DNA from 3 places in the Thauera sp. SDU_THAU2 genome. Region 2 is predicted to be linked to each of the others. Evidence: riboswitches for the same ligand, from Rfam matches in the RefSeq annotation. Region 2 holds a riboswitch; each other region holds the start of a gene.
The links. Region 2 has a riboswitch for cobalamin ahead of AAFL97_RS23395 (TonB-dependent receptor). Riboswitches for the same ligand answer to the same signal wherever they lie in the genome.
Positions count from the first base shown of each region.

Region 1 (6,647 bases), 1.6 Mb from region 2:
ACCGCTGCCCAGCCGCGAATACGTGCTGCAGGTGCTGGCCGAGCGCGGCGTGCCGATGCCTTTCGACGAACTGGCGACTGCGCTCGACATCCAGGCTTTCGAGCGCGAGCACTTCGACCGCCGCCTGCGTGCGATGGAGCGCGAAGGCCAGGTCGTGCGCAATCGCCGCGATGCCTATCTGCTGCCCGACAAGGCGGACCTGATCAAGGGCCGCGTCGAAGGGCATGCCGACGGCTTCGGTTTCCTGCGCCGCGATGATGGCGGGCCCGATGTCTTCCTGTCGCCGAAGGAAATGCGCGAACTGCTGCACGGCGACCGCATCCTGGCCCGCATTGCCGGCCAGGACCGCCGCGGCCGCCCCGAAGGCCGGCTGGTCGAAGTGCTGGAGCGCGCCAACAGCCGCGTCGTCGGCCGTGTCATCGAAGAACATGGCGTGATGATCGTGGTGCCGGAGAACCGCCGCCTGGCGCAGGACATCCTGATCGCACCGGGCGGGCGCAAGAAGCCCGAGCCGGGCCAGATCGTCACCGTCGAGCTGGTCGAGCAGCCGACCAAGTTCGCCCAGCCGATCGGCCGTATCGTCGAAGTGCTCGGCAACTATGCCGACCCCGGCATGGAGATCGAGATCGCGCTGCGCAAGCACGACCTGCCGTTCGAGTTCTCCGCCGAAGCCAAGGCCGAGACGCGCAAGCTGCCGGCTGCCGTGCGCAAGAAGGACTGGGCGGGCCGCGAGGACCTGACCAAACTGCCGCTGGTGACGATCGACGGCGAGACCGCCAAGGATTTCGACGACGCGGTGTATTGCGAGCGTCAGGGCAAGGGCTACCGCCTGATCGTGGCGATCGCCGACGTGTCGCACTACGTCGAGGCCGGCAACGGGCTGGACAAGGACGCCTACGATCGCGGCAACTCGGTGTATTTCCCGCGGCGGGTGATCCCGATGCTGCCGGAAAAGCTGTCCAACGGGCTGTGCTCGCTGAACCCGGAAGTCGAGCGCCTGGCGATGGTGGCCGACATGAACATCACCGCCACCGGCGAGATCAAGACCTACCGCTTCTATCCGGCGGTGATCTGGTCGCATGCGCGCCTGACCTACACCCGGGTGGCGGCGGCGCTGTACGAACAGGATGCGGCGGAACGCAAGGCGCTCGGCAAGCTGCTGCCGCATCTCGAGAACCTCGACCAGCTCTTCCGCGTGCTGCTGAAGGCACGTGCCAAGCGCGGCGCGATCGACTTCGAGACCACCGAGACGCGCATGATCTTCGACGACAACGGCAAGATCGCGCAGATCGTGCCCGAGGTGCGCAACGACGCCCACCGCCTGATCGAGGAATGCATGCTGGCGGCCAACGTCTGCGCCTCGGATTTCCTCGCCAAGCACGAACATCCGACGCTGTACCGCGTGCATGACTCGCCGTCCGAGGAGAAGCTGGCCAAGCTGCGCGAGTTCCTGAAGGAATTCGGCCTGGGCATCGGCGGCGGCGACGAGCCGCGCGCCGGCGATTACGCGGCGCTGCTCGCGCAGATCAAGGACCGCCCGGACGCCCAACTGCTGCAGACCGTGATGCTGCGCTCGCTGAAGCAGGCGATGTACAGCCCCGACAACGTCGGCCACTTCGGCCTGGCCTACGAAAGTTATACCCACTTCACGTCGCCGATCCGGCGTTATCCCGATCTGCTGGTCCACCGCGCGATCAAGGCGGTGCTGGCGGGCGGGCAGTACAAGCCGGGCGACTGGGAGCAGATCGGCCTGCACTGCTCGGCGACCGAGCGCCGTGCCGACGAGGCCACGCGCGACGTCGTCGCCTTCCTGAAGTGCTACTTCATGCAGGATCGCGTCGGCGAGACCTTCACCGGCAGCGTCTCGGCGGTCGTGCCTTTCGGCCTGTTCGTCGCCCTCGACGACATCTTCATCGAAGGCCTGCTGCATGTCTCGGACCTCGGTACCGACTACTTCCATTACGACGAGACCCGCCATGCAATGCTCGGTGAGCGCAGCGGCAAGCAGTTCCGCCTGTCCGACCGGGTCAAGGTGCAACTGGTGCGCGTCGACATGGCGACCAACAAGATCGATTTCCGTCTGATCGAAGGTCCGCTGCCCGTCGAGAAACCCCAGCCTGCTGCCGTCGTTGCACCTGCCGAGGCCGTCGTGGCGGCACCGGTTGCCGAGCCGGCGGCAGCCGATGCTGCGGCAGCCGACGCTGCGGCGGACGAAGTCGCGGCACCTGCGGAGAAGGTGAGACGCACCCGCACGCGCAAGGCGAAGCCCGTGGCCGAAGCTTCGGCAGCCGAAGCTGCGCCGGCCGCTGCCGCACCGGCCGCTGCCGCACCGGCCGTTGCCGAGGCATCGCAGGCAGCCGAAACTTCCGCTGTGGCCGAAGTTGCTGCTGCGTCCGTGCCGAAGCCTGTTGCTGCACCGAGGCGGCGTTCGCGCGCCAGCGCCTCCGCTACCCCGAAAGCAGTGGCGTCTCCTGCAGCCGAGGCGGAGGCCCGCCCGGCACCGGCCAAGGCCGCCCGCGCCGGGACCCGCGTGCTCGACGATATCCGGCAGAAGGTGGTCGACCAGGAGGCTGCGGCGGTCAAGCTGGCTGCCGAAGAGGCAGCGGCCATCAAGGCGCGCAAGACTGCCGCCGGCAAGGATGGCAAGGCGGAGAAGAAGAAGGAGAAGGCCGGCAAGAAGGACAAGGACGCTGCGGACAAGGGCAAGAAAGCCAAGGCAGTGAAGGCGAAGGCCAAGGCCGGCAAGGCCAAATCGGCCGAGAAGGCAGAGAAGAAGGCGAAGAAGGCCGGCAAGAAGGAGAAGGCGGAAAAGGCCGGGAAAGCGAAACCGGCCAAGCCGGCGAAGCTTGCCAAAGCGGCCAAGGCCGCGCCTGCAGCCGCTGCCGAGCCGGTAGAATCGCGCGCCTCGAAACCGGCCGCGCGTTCTGGCGGCAAGACCTCCGCGAAGGAAAAACGCCGTGCCTAAGACGACCGCAAACACGAACGCCAGCGCCGCCAGCCGGCTGATCTACGGTTTCCATGCCGTGTCGGCCAAGCTGCGGCATGCGCCGGACTCGGTGCTGGAAGTCCATCTATCGGCCGACCGCAAGGACGCACGGGTGAAGAAGTTCGTCGCCCAGGCCGAGGCTGCCGGCGTCCGCATGCTGTATTGCGAAGGCGACAAGCTCGATGCCATGGTCGGCACCCGCCGGCACCAGGGCGTAGTGGCGAAGGTCGATGCGACGCGGCGCGACATCAAGCTCGCCGACGTGCTCGACAGCCTGGAAGAGAACGCGCTGATCCTGGTGCTGGACGGCGTGCAGGATCCGCACAACCTCGGCGCCTGCCTGCGCGTCGCCGACGCGGCCGGTGCGCATGCGGTGGTCGCGCCCAAGGACCGCGCGGTCGGCCTCAACGCCACCGCGGTCAAGGTCGCCAGCGGTGCGGCCGACACCGTGCCCTACATCACCGTCACCAACCTGGCGCGCGCGCTGCGCGAGATGCAGGAGGCCGGCGTATGGGTGGTCGGTGCCGCCGGCGAGGCGGAGAAGTCGCTGTACGACATCGACCAGAAAGCGCCGGTGGCCTGGGTGCTGGGCGCCGAAGGCGACGGCCTGCGCCGGCTGACGCGCGAGACTTGCGACGAGCTGGCGCGGATTCCGATGCTCGGCAGCGTCGAGAGCCTGAACGTGTCGGTGGCGAGCGGCATCTGCCTGTTCGAGGCGCGCCGCCAGCGCGGATGAGCGGTGGCGGCCGTGGGGAGCCTGCGCTGCGGGAAGGTGGAACGGGCTGCGCGGAGCCGAGGGCGAAACTCATCACCCCCGGCGTGTGCCGCCGTCGATGGGTTTCGCCGCCTTCCACATCCGGCTCGCCGAGCGGTGGCAGCGTACCTTGCCAGCCGCAGCGCGATTCAATACGCTTCACGTCTTTCGAGCTTCGGGGTGCCCGCGCCTGCGCGGGAGAATCGGGAAAGCGGTGCAAATCCGCTGCGTGCCCAGCGCCGTGAAGGGGACCGTCCGGGCAAGGTTTGCCCAGCCACTGGCCTGCAAATGCCGGGAAGGCGCCCGGACGGGATGATCCTCAGCCGGAAGACCGGCCCCGGAAGCGTTCAACAGCCGTCTGGTCGGCGCGCTGTCCACTGCTTCACGACAAGGGGACGACTCCGTGAGCAGCCATGCGCAAACCATCCAGACCGATCCATCCTTCAGCGCTGCCGAGCGCGCCGCCGTCTACCGCGCGATCCATACCCGGCGCGACGTGCGCGGGCAGTTCCTGCCCGATCCCATTGCCGACGAGGTGCTGGCGCGCGTGCTGACCGCCGCCCATCACGCGCCTTCGGTCGGCTTCATGCAGCCCTGGGACTTCGTCATCGTGCGTTCGCGTCAGGTGCGCGAGCGGATCCATCGCGATTTCCTCGCCGCCCATGCCGAAGCCGAGCAGATGTTCGAGACCGGCAAGCGGGGCACGTACCGCAAGCTGAAGCTGGAAGGCATCCTTGAAGCGCCGCTCAACCTGTGCATCACCTGCGATCGCAGCCGCAACGGCCCGGTGGTGCTCGGCCGCACCCACATGCCGGAGATGGACATCTACAGCGCGGTCTGCGCGGTGCAGAACCTGTGGCTGGCGGCGCGTGCCGAAGGGCTGGGGGTGGGCTGGGTCAGCATCCTGCACCCGCAGGCGCTGCGCGAGACGCTCGGCATCCCGGACGGAATCGTGCCGATCGCCTATCTCTGCATCGGCCATGTCAGCCATTTCCATCAGCGCCCGGAGCTGGAGTCGGCCGGCTGGCTCAAGCGCATGCCGCTGACCGAGCTGCTGCATTTCGATCGTTGGCAGGGCGAGGCGGACGAAGCGGGCGAGCGTTTCGCCGACGCCGTCTCGCGCGTCATGCCGGCATAACCGGGCCACCATTCCGCTTTTTCGGCCTTCGCGCAGCCGCCGCTCGGTGTGGCGCGCACAGGCTTGCACGGCAATTGCTTGTTGCTGTGGCCACGGTCATTCCGGCCGAGGCCATGGCAACGAGGATTCCGGAGAGAGGATGAAGACGGCGCTCGCATTTCTGCTCGCAGCGCGCCGCTGCGAAATCGACGATCTCGAACGGCTCGCGCTCAGTTGCGAACTGGTGCAGGCGGTCAGTGAACTCGTCCACCAGCTCCAGCGGGAACGCGGCGCTTCCAACGTCTTTCTCGGCTCGGAAGGCGCCCGCTTCGGCCCCCAGCGCGAAGCGCAACTGCTTGCCAGCCGGGCCGCGGAGGCCGAGGTCCGGAGCTGGCTCAAGCGCCCGGAACTGGGCGGCGAGAAGTCGGGCGGCGCGGTGCATGGCGGCTCGCGCCTGCTGACGCGCATCGCGCTTGCGCTGCATGCGCTGGATGCCTTGCCCGGGCTGCGCGGCGACATTGCCGCCCGGCGCTGCCGGCCCGATGTGTCGACCGCGCGCTACAGCGAGATCATCGCGGCCTTGCTCGCGCTGGTGTTCGAGGCTGCCGACGTGGCGGTCGATCCCGGGGTTTCGCGGCTGCTGGTCGCGCTGTTCAACCTGATGCAGGGCAAGGAGTTCGCCGGCCAGGAGCGCGCGCTGGGCGCGGCGCTGTTCGCCGCGGGCCATCCGGCGCCCGAGCGCGTGCAGTCCATCCTGCACCTGATCGATGCGCAGGCGCAGTGCTTCCGGCGCTTCGAAGGTTTCTGCGGCGACGAGGTGCTGCGCCAGTGGCGGGCGCTGCAGTCCGTCATGCCGCTGGCCGAACTCGAACGCCTGCGCCGGATACTGCTGGCGTCGACGCTGGGTTCGGCGCTCGATCCCGCGCTGGCCGAGGCCTGGTTCGACTGCTGCTCGCAGCGCCTCGACCAGATGCACGAAGCCGAGGTGGCGCTCGCCCGCGGCCTGGGCGAATCCTGCGCGCGGCGGATCGCCTCGGCGCGGACCGAGGCGCAGGACCAGGCGGCCTTGCTCGAAGCCTTGTCCGCGGCGCCGGAGATCCGGGCGCCGCTCGACATGCTGATCGGTGCCGAGATGGCCGGGGAGGGGGCGCCGGCAGAGCCTGCCCAGGGCGATGAGCCTTTCGGTCCGCAACTGCGGCGTTCGATCGTCGATCTGCTCCATGCCCAGTCGCAGCGCCTGCAGGCGATGAGCGACGAACTCGACGCGGCGCGCGCGGCGCTGGACGAGCGCAAGCTGATCGAGCGCGCGAAAGGCCTACTGATGGCCTGCCGCGGCCTTTCCGAGGACGAGGCCTACCGCCTGCTGCGCCAGACCGCGATGAGCCAGGGGAGGCGCCTGGCCGAAGTCGCCGCGGCGACGCTGGCGCTGGCCCCGGTGCTGGGCAGGCACTAGGCGGGGCGGCGCACCAGGGATGTGCAGGCAACTGCCGATGCTGCACTGCAGCAGTGCATCCGGCCTCGCCGCGTCGTCATGCAGCCGGCTGGCAAACCGATGAAATGCAAGGGAAACGAGTCGATCCTGCAAACTGGCACGCTTGCTGCATAGGCTAGGGCAAGGCTGGGCCAACGGCGGTCCGGCATTCGATCTCCCGACTCGAACACAGGACAACGGCGTCCATTCCCCTTCGCGCTGCGCGAAGTGAGGGATGGGCGCCTTTTCGTTTTTGCCATGCTTTCCAAGGAGCACATCATGAAGACGCTCAAGACCGAAACCACGGTGCTGTCGCGCC
Region 1 is NZ_JBBWUN010000003.1:3,084,919-3,091,565, reverse strand. It holds gene rnr (ribonuclease R) at 1-2,965, shown strand, start outside; gene rlmB (23S rRNA (guanosine(2251)-2'-O)-methyltransferase RlmB) at 2,958-3,722, shown strand; cobalamin riboswitch at 3,905-4,092, shown strand; gene bluB (5,6-dimethylbenzimidazole synthase) at 4,144-4,878, shown strand; gene AAFL97_RS16085 (nitrate- and nitrite sensing domain-containing protein) at 5,018-6,310, shown strand; gene AAFL97_RS16080 (CmpA/NrtA family ABC transporter substrate-binding protein) at 6,608-6,647, shown strand, end outside.
Region 1: another riboswitch for cobalamin. It lies ahead of bluB (5,6-dimethylbenzimidazole synthase); the one in region 2 lies ahead of AAFL97_RS23395 (TonB-dependent receptor).

Region 2 (6,647 bases):
CCGTAGGAAGCCGCCGCATAGACCTTGTCGGTCAGGTTGCGGCCGAGCAGCCGCAGCGTGGTGTTCTGGTCGTATTGCCAACTGATGGCGGCGTCGAACACGGTGTAGGACGGCAGCGTCAGCGAGTTGGCGTTGTTGGCGTAGCGCTTGCCGACATAGCGCGCACCCAGCGAAGCCTGCCAGTCGCCGATCAGGTAATGCCCCCACAGGTTGGCGATGTTGCGGGCCACATTGGCAGGCCGGTTGCCGGCGCGGTCGGCGCCACCGGCTTCGACCAGTTCGTCGAACTCGGCATCGATCAGTGCGTAGTTGCCTTCGAACATCAGCTGCCGGGTCGGCCGCAGCACTGCAGTCAACTCGATCCCCTTGGAATGCTGGCTGCCGCCCTGCACCGAAATCGCCGGCTGCACCGGGTCGCGGGTGATGATGTCGTCCTTCTCGATGCGGTAGATCGCCGCCGTCCATTCGCCGAGGCCCTGGCCGAACTGCTGCTTCAGGCCCACTTCGACCTGCTTCGCCGAAGCGAGCTTGAACGCGCTGTTGGCCAGGCTCAGCGACAGCATGTTGTCGATCGGGTCGTAGCCCTTGCTGACCTGGCCATAAACGCTGAGATCGTCGCTGACGAAGTGCGTCAGCCCCAGCCGCCACGAAGTGCCGGACAGCTTCTTGCCGAAGGACACGCCGGTCAGCCGGTCGCGGCGGTCGTAGTCGCTCAGGTCGCGGCGCGCGCCGAACAGCAGCTGCCACTTGTCGCTGAAGCGCCAGGCATCCTCGAAGTAGAAGGCATTCTGGGTGGTGTCGGTATCGGTCTTGGGCTGGGTGACGCCCGGGTTCACCCACAGACCATGGATCGGATCGCGCGCATCGACGCTGGACGAACCACCGTAGGGCGCGTTGTTGGAAAGCCGCAGGTCGGCCTGCGAGTATTCCCAGCCGAGCACCGCCTTGTGCTGGCCGGCGGTGATGGTCGCTTCCAGGCGGTTGCCCGTCTGCTCCAGGTCGTGGAAGATTTCCAGGTAGTCGGAGCGCGACACCGTGTCCGTCGCCGGGTCGTAGCGATAGCCCTCGACGTTCTTCCAGTGCCGGTCGGAAGCGAAGTGATAGACCTCGTTGCGGATGCTCAGCCACTCGTTGGCCGTCCATTCGGCCCGCGCGCGCAGGCGGGTGTCCTTGTAGCGGACGACGCCGTCGGTGACGTTGTAGTTCTCGTGGCGCAGATGCTTCATCACCTTGCCGTTGTAGACCGGCGTGCCCCAGTAGTCCCCCGGCTTCTGCTCGCTGAAGTCGGCCAGAAGTTCGAAGCGCAGATCGCTCGACGGCTGCAGTCGCAGCGTGCTCATGAGCTTGCCGCCGTGCGAACGCGCATGGTCGCGCTTGGCATCCGACTGGTGGCCATAGACGTCGACGCGATAGCTGGCGATCTCGCCGATGGGGCCGGTGGCGCCCAAGCCCAGGCGGTAGGTGTCGTACTGGCCCAGGCCCAGCAGCAGTTCGGTGGAACGCTCGCGGCTGGGCTGCTTGCGCACCGCGTTGATGACGGCGCCCGCCGTGCCGGCGCCAGAGACGATCGAAGCCGGGCCGCGCAGCACTTCGATGCGCTCGTAACCCCAACTGGTGTTGGGATAGTTGATCGTGCCGGCGGCGGTGCCGATGCGCGCGCCGTCTTCGGCGACACCAACCGAATTCACGCCCGCGAAACCGCGCACGGAAAACGACAGGCCGCCGTTGCCGCCGGTGCCCTGCGAAGTCAGGCCGGTCGTGCGGGTGACGGCCTCGACGACGCCGAAGTCGCCGCGCCGGCGCATCGTGTCGGCATCCATCTGCTCCAGGCTGGCTGGCAGCTCCTGCGCGGACAGGCCGGTGCGGCTGCCGGTGGCGGACGGCCGGTTCAGGCCCAGGCTGCCGTCGGGCACGGCCGTCACCTCCACCGGTGCCAAGGTGGTCTGCGCCACGGCGGGCGCGGACAGGAATGCCGCCAGCAGGGCGAAGGGGAGCGGGCGAAGCTTCGCCGGGCTACGGCGGGAAACACAAGATTTGGTGAGTTTCATGGTCAGATCGCAGTGCTGACCGTCCGGACATGCGCAGCGGCACACCACGTCACCCGATGCACACGACATCCGGACCACCTGGAGCCACCACCTGCTTCCCCGCAGACGGTCTGTTGCCAAAAGCCGCGCATCCGACGCGGGATGCACGACGCCAACAGGCCGGTCTCCGGGCTCGCACAGCGTATCCGGGCGCACAGCGCCGGATACCGGACTCACCGCCTTCCCGATGCGTTCGCGCGCTTCCTCGGCGGAAGCCACGTGGCGCATCAGTGGCTGGCCCGGGCGTCGATCGCTCGACGGCCGGAGCCGGGGTGAATCCCGATGTGCTTACCGTTGCGGGGGCAGCCAAGGCCTTGTGCCACCGAAGCCATCATCGCTCCGGCCGCACGCACCTTGTTCCCGTTTACCCAGGCACCTCCCTCGAAGGTGGATGCCCAGCACCTGTAGTTCTCGTCGATCGCGCCACGCACAGGTGCGCAGCCACATCGACGCGACGGGCAGTATATCGCTACGGCAGCGACGCCGATGCCTGGCAAGCCGGGTTTCGCAGTGCAGGCACAAGCTTGCGACGCTACATCCGATTGCGTATGCTCGCCGCCACTTGATCCGGTGTCCGTCCGCGCAGCCGCGTGGCCGGGTGAAACGGGAAGTCCGGTACACGAGGCTCGTCAGCCTCGCCATCCCGGCGCAGCCCCCGCTGCTGTAAACCTTTCAGATGCCGCCATCCATGCCACTGGGCCGTTCAGTTGCCCGGGAAGGCGGTGGCATCGGTCGAAGGCGAGCCAGAAGACCGGCCGGATCAGGAAGAAGTACCAACTCCGGGGTGTGGGTTGTCCGTCTTTTGTGCGCGTGCCGGCAGAAGCTTTCTCCGTCGCATGCCGCAATCGTCTGCTGTCGCCGCAGGGACGCACGGTCTGCACGTACTTTTTTGCCGTTTGCAGGCGATGCGACACATCATGAAAACTTCCATTCCTCAAGGCCTCCGCTCCGCGCTGGCGCTCTCCTGCGCGGCCTTGTGCCAGCCGCTGTGGGCCGTGACGCCCACCGTCACGCTCAACAGCGTCGTGATCGAGGCACCCTCGGTGGAGACCACCACCACCGCCGAACTGGCCCAGTTCGGCAGCAAGACCGAAATCGTCACCCGCGAGCAGATCGAGCGCGCTGGCCCCAGCGCGGACGTGGCGCGGGTGCTGCAGATGTACGTGCCCGGCCTGTTCATCGCGCCCAAGAACGGCCCCTTCGACTACACCGCGGTGTCGCTGCTCGGCGGCCGCACCGACGACACCCTGATCCTGCTCGACGGCGTGCGCCTCAACAACCGCCTGTACGGCGGCATCTACATCGATACGCTGCCGGCCGCCGCGGTGGAGCGCATCGAAGTGCTGAAGGGCGGGCAGAGCCTGTTCTTCGGCACCCAGGCCATTTCCGGCGTCATCAACATCGTCACCCGCCGCGCCCGGAGCAGCGAATATTCCGGCCAGGCCAGCATCGGCGTGGACACTTTCGGCGGCATCAATGCCGAAGGCCGCGTCGAGCGCGTGTTCGAGAACGGCCTCGGCGCATTCGAGTTCCTCGCCTTCGCCAGCCACAACGAATCCGACGGCTACGAGCCCTATCGCCGCAGCGACACCACGGCGACGCTGACCAAGCGCAAGCGCGCCTACGAAGTCACCACGGTCGGCGCCAAGCTGGCGCAGAACTTCGGCAACAATGCGCGCGCCGAGCTGTTCTACCAATACACCGACGCCGATCTCGATTTCGCCCGGCCGACGCAAAACCGTGACACGCGCAACGTCCGCGACCACCACATCCTGACGGCGACCTTCGAGCATGCGCCGAACGACAGCTTCCGCTATTTCGTCAAGGGCCACTTCAACAAGTGGGACACCGACTACACCCGCGTCTACAACCTGCCGGGCGGCGGCATCAGCGTGATCAACGACAAGGACTACTGGGGCTTCAAGGACTGGGGCGTGCAGGCCCAGGCCACCGCCGTGCTGCCCGGCGCGCACGAACTCGTGTTCGGTGTGGACAGCCAGCGCTACCGTGCCCGCGACGACATCACCGAAGTCCATGACCACCAGGCCGAAGCCTATGGCGCCTACGTGCAGTTCCGTCCGGTATTCGAATCCGCACCGAAATGGCAACCGGCCGTCGGCGTGCGCCACGAGAAAATGAGCGGCGGCGGCAGCGCCACGGTGTGGAACCTCAGTTCGCGCTACCAGCTCGACGACCAGTGGGCCTTGCGCGGCCAGATCGGCACCGCCTTCAAGCTGCCCACCGCCTACCAGCTTTACTCGTTCGAGGACGGGCTGCTCGGCAATACCGGCCTGAAGCCCGAGCGCAGCCGCAACATCGAGCTGGGTTTCGACTGGGTGTCGCGCAGCTCCAATCTGCCGCTGCGCCTGTCGTCCACAGTCTTCAAGCGCAAGGTCGAGGACCTCATTTCCGTCGTCGGCGGCCAGTACAACAACAGCAAGGGCGAAATCGACGTCAAGGGCATCGAGTTCGACGGCCAGTTCCAGTTGACCCGCAACTGGGGCATCGGCGGCGACTACGTCCGCACCATCAGCGAAGCGCAGAACGGCTCCCGCCTGACCGGCGTGCCGGCCTGGATGGCACGGGCGCGCGTCAACTTCGACAGCAACGATGCCCGCTTCGGCGGCGAAGTGGCGTGGCGCTTCATTGCCGACATCGCTCACAACGCCACCGTCGAATACGGCCGTTATGCCGTCGTCGATGCCAGCGCGTACTACTATCTGGACGCCGCGCGCAGCCACAAGCTGAGCCTGCTGGTGGAGAACCTGTTCGACCGCGACTACGGCACCGCGCTGATCACCAACGGCAGCCGCCTGGTGCCGCAACTCGGCCGGCCGCTGAACGCCGAACTGCGCTACACCTACCGTTTCTGATTCACCCGCGCCAGACCGCCCGCCGCGTTGCGGGCGGTCTGGCCGAGGCTTCAACTCGGCCATCCACACTCCACGGCCGCCGTATATGACGTTGCCGGCATGCCGAACACTCGCGAAACCGCACCGTGCCCATCATTCCGTCCGCCCTGCCAGCTGCCTTCCTGCCCGCTTGCCGCTCCCTGGCACAAAGGCTCCTGCCAGCACTGCTGCTTGCGCCGGCACTGATTTCCGGCACGCCCGCACATGGCGCGAGCACGGACGATACGGCGCCGCTGCGCTACGACAACTGCGGGCAGGAATGGCAGTTGCCGCATCCACCGCAACGCATCATCGCGCTGAACCAGCATGCCGCCGACCTGGTGCTGGCACTGGGCGGCAAGGACCGCCTGATCGGCGTCAGCTGGCTCGACGACGACGCCGAGGCAGCAGCCAGCGGCCTGTACCAGGGCGTACCGGTCATCGCCCGCCGCTACCCGTCGCTGGAGGCGGTGCTCGCCCATGAAAGCGATTTCCTCGTCGCCGGCTTCGCCACCGCCTTCATGCCGGGGCGCGGGCCGGGAACACGCGACGTGCTGAGCGCCGAACGCATCGGCAGCTATCTCGTCGAGGAGGCCTGCGATCCCTTGCAGCGCACTGCCGATGTTTTTGGCGACGTGCTGCACGACCTGCGGACGATGGGCCGGCTGCTCGGCGCGGAGCAGCGGGCGCAAACCCTGGCCGACAGGTTTTCCGCGCAGCTCGCGGCGGCACGCAGTCAACCGCTGCCGCGACCGGTGAATGTGCTGGTGTTCGACAGCGATCTGCGCGCCCCCATCGTCGAAGGCGGGCGCGGTTTCGTCACCGCCATGCTGTCGCTCAGCGGCGCCCGCAACGTCTTCGACGACCTCGATCTCAGCCGCGGGAACGTATCCTGGGAACAGGTCGTGGCGCGCTCGCCGGACGTGATCGTGCTGATCGATGCCAACTGGTCGAGCGCCGCCGACAAGCGCAGCTTCCTGCTGCACGACCCCATCCTGTCGGCCCTGCCGGCCGTGCGCGACGGCCGCTTCATCGAATTGCGCTTCACCGCGGCCGTGCCCGGCATCAAGAGCGGCGAAGTGCTGGAACGCCTGACACGCGAACTGCACGCCGCAGCCGCCAAGCTGCCTCCCGCGGCGCAATGAGCATGTCCGGCACCGCCCCTGCCGGGCCTTTGCTTCAGGCCCACGCCCTCGCCTGGCACAGCAGACCGGGGCAGGCCATCGTGAGCGGCATCAGCTTCGCATTGCAGCCCGGCGAAGTATTGGGCGTGCTCGGCCCCAACGGCGCCGGCAAGACCACCTTGCTGCGCCTGCTGTACCGCCATCTGCGGCCGAGCGCCGGCGAGGTCCGGCTTCGCGGCATCGACATCTGGCGATGGACGGCACGCGACTTCGCCCGCGAGGTGGCGGTCGTGCCGCAGGACACGCCGGCCGATTTCGCCTTGAGCGTGCGTGACATCGTCGCCACCGGCAGGCTGCCGCGAATCGGCCGCTGGCAGTGGTGGGACGGCAGCCACGACGGCGCCGTGGCGCGCGCGCTGGCCGCCTTCGAACTCGACGCCCTCGCCGACACCCGCTTCGCCCTGCTGTCCGGCGGCGAGCGCCAGCGCGTGCTGTTTGCCCGCGCCCTGGTGCGCGATCCCGTGTTGCTGCTGCTCGACGAGCCC
Region 2 is NZ_JBBWUN010000003.1:4,641,424-4,648,070, reverse strand. It holds gene AAFL97_RS23395 (TonB-dependent receptor) at 1-2,048, opposite strand, end outside; cobalamin riboswitch at 2,189-2,508, opposite strand; cobalamin riboswitch at 2,639-2,861, shown strand; gene AAFL97_RS23390 (TonB-dependent receptor plug domain-containing protein) at 3,005-4,960, shown strand; gene AAFL97_RS23385 (ABC transporter substrate-binding protein) at 5,086-6,123, shown strand; gene AAFL97_RS23380 (ABC transporter ATP-binding protein) at 6,126-6,647, shown strand, end outside.

Region 3 (6,647 bases), 2.3 Mb from region 2:
CCGAGCATTTGGCGCATTGCATCATCGTCCTGTCCTGTGCTGGCGTCATGCCGGGCGGGGCAGTGCGGCCCGGGCAAAGGCGAAATACAGCGTACTCGAGGCCGGAAAGGCCGCCGCCACGCTCCAGGCCAGCACACCGGCGCCCGGCTCGGCCGGTATCCCGGCGAACAGCTTGCCCAGCAGCATGTTGCCGAACAGCACCATCAGCCCGCCGGCCGAGGCCAGCGCACCGTAATGCACCGGCAGCAGGCGCCGGCGGGCGAAGACCGGCACCAGCGCCATCGCCACCGGCACCGCACACATCTGGCCGGCCGTCAGCAATACCACCGTCAGCACTGCCGGCAGCAAGCGCCAGATGCCGGCCAGCGGCGGGATGGCCGACCACAGCGCCAGATTGACGAAAGCCGCCGCCAGCAGCGCAAAACCCAGCACCAGCGGCAGCCGCGGCGGCAGGCGCTTGCACAGCGCCGCCAGCGGCATCTGGCAGCTCACCACCAGCACCGAGGCCAGCGCGAACAGCCAGGCCATGTCGCGCGCGCCGCCCTGCGAACGCTCCAGCTCCACCGGCAGGCCCAGGTACATCTGGTTATAGCTCAGCAGATAGCTGCTGTAGAACAGCATGAACAGCAGGAAAGGACGGTTGGCGAACAGCTCGCGCCAACCCCAGCCGCCCGCCCCCGGCGCAGCCGGCTTCAGCGCCGGCAGCCGCGACCACAGCACCAGCAGCGCCAGCAGGAACACGCCGGCACTGACCAGCGCCATCTGCATGAAGCCGATGTCGAACAGCAGGCTGCCGAGCAGCGGCCCCGCCACCGCGCCCACTTCGCCATACACCGCGAACTGGGCGAAGATGTTGCGCCCCTTGCCGTCAGGCTGCGCATCGATGCGCGCCGCCAGCGCCTCCATGCAGGGCGAGAACAGCGCGCCGCCGATGCCGGTGAGGCAGGCGCCGAGCAGCAGCATCGCCGCCGAATCGGCAGCGGCGAAGCACAGATAGCCGGCGATGCGCACCACGCAGCCGCACAGGATCAGCGTGCGGCAGCCGTAACGCTCGGCCAGCGTGCCGCCGATGAAGAACATGCCCTGCTGCGAGAAGGTCCGCACCCCCAGCACCAGGCCCACCATCCAGCCCGCCAGCGCCAGGTTCTGGCTCATGTGCAGGGCCAGGAAGGGCACGATGGCATAGAAGCCGATGTTGAAGACCAGTTGGGTGGAAAGCAGCAGACGGCGCGACGGCAGGTCGCTGTCGGCAACGGTGCCGGGAAGGGCTTGATTCATGTGGAATGCACGGAAGAGCGATTGCGCGGGCTTATAGCACACCCCGAGCACGCCCAGCGTGCAAAATGCAGGCCTGACATCCTGACGAGCCCCAGCACCTTCGCCGTGACCAGCTTCATCGACTTCACCGATCCCCGCGACAGCAGCGCGCCGCGCCTGCGCCATGCCTTCGGCCAACCTCGCGCGATACTGGCCGCGCACAGCCTGGACGAGGTGCGCCCACTGCTCGATGCGGTCGAGACTGCTGCCCGCGCCGGTGCGTGGGCGCTGGGTTATCTGCGCTACGAGGCCGCACCCGCGTTCGACGTGGCGCTGAGCGCGCATGCAGCGGACGGGCCGCTGGCCTGGTTCGCCATCCACGACGTCCCGCTGCCCAGGAACGGCGAACCGGAGGGCCGTGCAGCAGTGGTCGATTGGCACACCCTGCCCGAGCGCACCGCCTTCGATGCCGCCCATGCCCACATCCAGCAGGCGATCGCCGACGGCGTGCTCTACCAGGTCAATCACACGGCACAGTTGCGCGGACGGCTGGCGGGCGACAGCCGTGCCTTGTTCGCCGCGCTACGGCGGGCGCAGCCGGGCGGGTATGCGGCACACATCGACTGCGGCCACAGCGATGAGGATCGCGTGCAGGTGCTGTCCGTCTCGCCCGAGCTGTTCTTCGACTGGCGCGGAGACGAGATCCTCACGCGGCCGATGAAAGGCACGGCCCCGCGCGGTACCACGCCCGACGAAGACGCCGCGCTGGCCGCGCGGCTGCGCGCCAGCCCCAAGGAACGCGCCGAGAACGTCATGATCGTGGATCTGCTGCGCAACGACCTCTCGCGCATCGCCGAGCCGCACAGCGTGCGCGTGCCCGCGCTGTTCCACACCGAGGCCCTGCCCACCGTGTGGCAGATGACTTCCGACGTGGTGGCGCGCACCCGGACCGGCACGCGGCTCGCCGACGTGTTCGCCGCGCTGTTTCCCTGCGGCTCGGTCACCGGTGCGCCCAAGGTTGAGGCAATGCGCATGATCCGCGCCCTCGAAGGCGGGCCGCGAGGCGTCTACTGCGGCGCCGTCGGCGTGGTTCGTCCCCACGTTTCGCCCGACGGCCGGCGCGGCATCGCCGCCACCTTCAACGTGCCGATCCGCAGCATCGAAATGAAAGGCAGCGCTGCCCGCTGCGGCATCGGCAGCGGCATCGTCTGGGGCGCCAGCGCCGGCGACGAATGGGCGGAATGGGCCGCCAAGCGTGCCTTCGTCGAACGCGCCAGCGCACCCTTCGACTTGCTGGAAACCCTGGGCCTGCATGACGGCGAGTTGCGCCATCGCAGCGAGCATGTCGCCCGCATGCGGGCCGCCGCCGCGCACTTCGGCTACCCCTGGGATGAATCGCGCATCGACGCCTGCCTCGACGAGCTCGTACGCACGCGCGGCCAGGACGCCTGGCGCGTGCGCCTGCTGCTGAATGCGCAGGGCGCACTCCGCACCGAAGCCGCCGCTCTCGCACCCACGCCGGAACCGGTACTGCTGGCGCTGGCCGCCCACCCCTTCCTCCAGGCACACAGCGAATTCAGCCGCCACAAGACCACCCGCCGCGCGCACTACGCCGCCTTCGCGCCCGCAGCGGGCTCGGGCGTGTTCGACACCGTGCTCTACAACGAGGCCGGCGAGATCACCGAATCCACTTTCGGCAACCTCGCCATGCTGATCCACGGCCGCTGGGTCACGCCTCCCCTCGCCTGCGGCCTGCTGCCCGGCGTCGGCCGCGCCATCGCGCTGCGTCAAGGCCGCGTGACTGAAGCCGTGGTGCGCGTGCAGGATCTGCCGCGCGTGCAGGGCTGGGCCTTCATCAACAGCCTGCGCGGCTGGCTGGAGGCACGGCTGGCGCCATCCAACTGACGGCTGGCCAGCTCAGAAGTCGATACCCGCCTGCGCCTTCACGCCCGCCTTGAAGGCGTGCTTGCGGTCGGCGATCTCGCTGACCGTGTCGGCCAGCTCGGCCAATTCCGGCTTGGCCGCGCGGCCGGTGACGATGACGGTCTGGCGCGGCGGGCGGGCGCGGATCGCGGCGAGCACCTGCTCGGTGTCGAGGTAGTTGTACTTGAGCATGTAGGTCAGCTCGTCGAGCAGCACCAGGTCGAGCGCGGGGTCGGCCAGCATGCGGCTGGCCTGCGCCCAGGCTTCGTCGGCGGCGCGCTTGTCGGCGTCCCAGTTCTGCGTGTTCCAGGTGAAGCCGGTGGCCATGGCGTGGTACTGGACCGCGCTGTCCAGCCCCTGCTTCTGCAGGAAGATGACTTCGCCGGTGGCGTGCGTGCCCTTGATGAACTGCACCACGCCGGCGCGCTGGCCGTGGCCGAGTGCGCGATACAGGGTGCCGAAGGCCGAAGTGGTCTTGCCCTTGCCGTTGCCGGTGATCAGGATGACGATGCCGCGCTCCTCCTGCGCCCGTTCGATGGCGGCATCGACGACTTCCTTCTTGCGCTGCATGCGCGCGTTGTGGCTCTGCTTCTTGTCCTCTTCCATCGGTCCGGCCTCCATCTCGTCTCTGTCGGAACCGGAGGGGGAAGAATGACGACGGTGAATGCGCAGCAAAGCCGCTCGAAAGCAGCCGGAGCAAGGCGCAGGCAAGGCCCGCGCGACCGATCGGCAGTCCGCCCGCACCCCGGGGCATTCACCTGTCTCGTCGAACGGGTCGGTCTTCTGGCTCGCCTTCATCCGGTTGCCGCCGCCTTCCCGAAGCAGCACGCTCCAGTGGCCGAAATGGCGGCACCGTCCGGCTCACAGCAGCGGGGACTGCGCCGGAATGGCGGAAAAAAATGGGCAGGCACGCCCCCCGCTTCACCGGACTTCCTGTTTCGCTCCGCGCGCGAATGCCCGCGAAAGCTCCCGATCGATGCGGGCCGCACTATACGCCCGCAGCGGTCCCGCGGGCAATGCGCACCCCGCGCAATGCCCGCCGGCAGTTCAGTTGCCGAGCAAGCTCTCGGCCGGCACGCCGATGCGCACGTTGCCCCAGTGGCGGCCAGCGGCCATGATCGGCATGGCGATGTCGCACAGGATCTCGCCGGTGTCACGGCGGTAGGTTTGCAGCAGCAAGGGTTCGGTATTGCGCGCGGCGCGCAGCTCGGACGGGCTTTCGAACTTGCGGCAGGTACGGTTGCCCACCAGATCCTGTTCGTAGTTGCCGGTCAGCGGCCGGGAGAATTTGGCGTTGTGCGCCGGCAGGTAGCTGTCTGCATTGACCGCAACGGCGAATACGCCGCCGCGGATCGAGGCCAGGCTGTCGTCGAGCAAGGCCTGGCAGCGGCGGACGAACTCCTCGCCCCATGCCACACGGTACTTCGGCGGATTGGTGCCGGGAATGGGCTGGTAGCGCCGCTCGAAGATGTCGATGCGGCCGGCGGCCATCTGTTCGAGCTGTCCCTGCACCTCGTCGCGGAAGCGGCGCGTCTGTTCGACGATCTGGTCGAAGGCGCCGCGCCCGGTCTTGAAGCGCGACACCAGTTCCTGCACGCCTTCGGTCGCCTTGGCGAGCTGTTCCGTGCCCCGCTCGCTCTCATCCATCTGTCCGGCGACGGAGTGCGACAAGGCGTTGATGGCACTGACCTTCTCATGCACGCTGACATTGGTGTCCGCCAGCGAACCCATCGCCGTGGCGATCTGCTCGAGCTGCCTTCCGGTCGCCTCGAACTCGCCCACCATGTGGCCGAACTGGGTTGCCGACCGGTCGACGACTTCGCGCGTCTGCAGCACGTCGGCATTGATCACCTCGTTCTCGCTGCGCGTCTCCGACACCAGTTCGAGCATGCCGTTGATGTTGCCGACAATCTCGGCGGTCGCGTTGTTGACCCGCTCGGCCAGCTTGCGCACCTCGTCGGCCACCACGGCGAAGCCGCGCCCGGCCTCGCCCGCCCGCGCGGCCTCGATTGCCGCATTGAGCGCCAGCAGATTGGTCTGGTCGGCAATCTCGCGGATCAGCACGGCAATCTGCTTCACGCTCTCGGAGCGCTGCGACAAGTCGTCCACCGTGCGATTGAATTCGGTCACCTTGTTGCTGACCGAATTGATCTTGCCGGCGATGTCCTGCATCTCGCGCAGCGAACCGCGTGCGATGCGCAGGTTGTCGGCGGTGGACTCGGCAATCTGCCGCGCGCTCTGCGACACCTGCTCGATGGCGGCAGTGGATGCGCTGCTGGCATCGAACACCGCCGTGGTCATCTGCCCCTGCTCCCGCGCGTGCCTGGCCGCGGCCTCGACGCGCAGCTTGACCTGCACCGCCTCGCGCGCGATGCCAACGCTGGTGGTGCGCACTTCGCCGATGATGTGGCGCATCTTTTCGGCAAAGCGGTTGTAGCTGCAGGCCAGCTCGCGGAACTCGTCGTGGGTGATGAGCGGCAGGTCGCGCGAGAAGTCGCCTTCGCCGCGGCCGATCTCCTCGAAGATGCCGATCATGCCGCGGATCGGGCGCACGATCAGGTGGCGCAGGTAGGCGATCTGGCCGAGGATGCAGGCCAGCGCCACGGCGCTGATGACGATCATCACCCATTGCCCGGCCTCGAGCGCACCGAGGATGCGCGCCGCGAACTCCGGCGCGATGCTGCCGTCGGCCAGCGCGCGGCCGATCTCCGAGGTCTGCCAGGCCTGCACGGCCAGATAGCCCAGATTGAAAAAGAACAACAGCAGGAAGCTGCACAGCTTCTTGGTCAGCGTGTTCCAGAAGGTCTTCTCGACAGTCTCGTACAGCTGTCTCAACGTGCTCATTTGGTGTGGTTCCCGAGCTAGAAATTCGTGTTCATCAACTATCTCCGAGCCCCTCTATCGGTTCTGCGCACCTGCACTTGAGAACAGATTTCGATGCAGCGCGCAGTATTTTTTGACGGAATATTCCCCACAATGGGGATAGAAACAAGGACATAAATCTCATTTTTGGCAAATAAACGGCCACCGACCTGCGAGCGCCGCGTCACTGCCTGCCCTCCCGGCCGCCCTCCCGCCGTTCCCATCCGTGCCGGCCGCGGCCTCGCAATTGCCCTGCCTGCGCCGGCCTGCGACAATCACGCCTTTGTCGCCGGCGCCTTGCCGGTGCCCACGCATCCTCATCTCCCGAACCGAAAACATGTCCGACCAGACGAACACCCCGCCGCAGGACGAGAATCACCTGATCGCCGAGCGCCGCGACAAGCTCGCCGCCTGGCGCAGCAGCGGCCGCGCCTTCCCCAACGACTTCTCGCGCGAGAACACCGCCGGCAAGCTCGCCGAGCTGTACGGCGACAAGGAAGCCGAGGCGCTGGAAGCGCTGCCGGTGGAAGTCAGGGTGGCCGGCCGCATCATGCTCAAGCGGGTGATGGGCAAGGCGAGCTTCGTCACCATCCAGGATCTGTCGG
Region 3 is NZ_JBBWUN010000003.1:2,372,302-2,378,948, forward strand. It holds gene AAFL97_RS12525 (MFS transporter) at 46-1,278, opposite strand; gene AAFL97_RS12530 (chorismate-binding protein) at 1,384-3,162, shown strand; gene cobO (cob(I)yrinic acid a,c-diamide adenosyltransferase) at 3,175-3,786, opposite strand; cobalamin riboswitch at 3,937-4,168, opposite strand; gene AAFL97_RS12540 (methyl-accepting chemotaxis protein) at 4,228-6,024, opposite strand; gene lysS (lysine--tRNA ligase) at 6,380-6,647, shown strand, end outside.
Region 3: another riboswitch for cobalamin. It lies ahead of cobO (cob(I)yrinic acid a,c-diamide adenosyltransferase); the one in region 2 lies ahead of AAFL97_RS23395 (TonB-dependent receptor).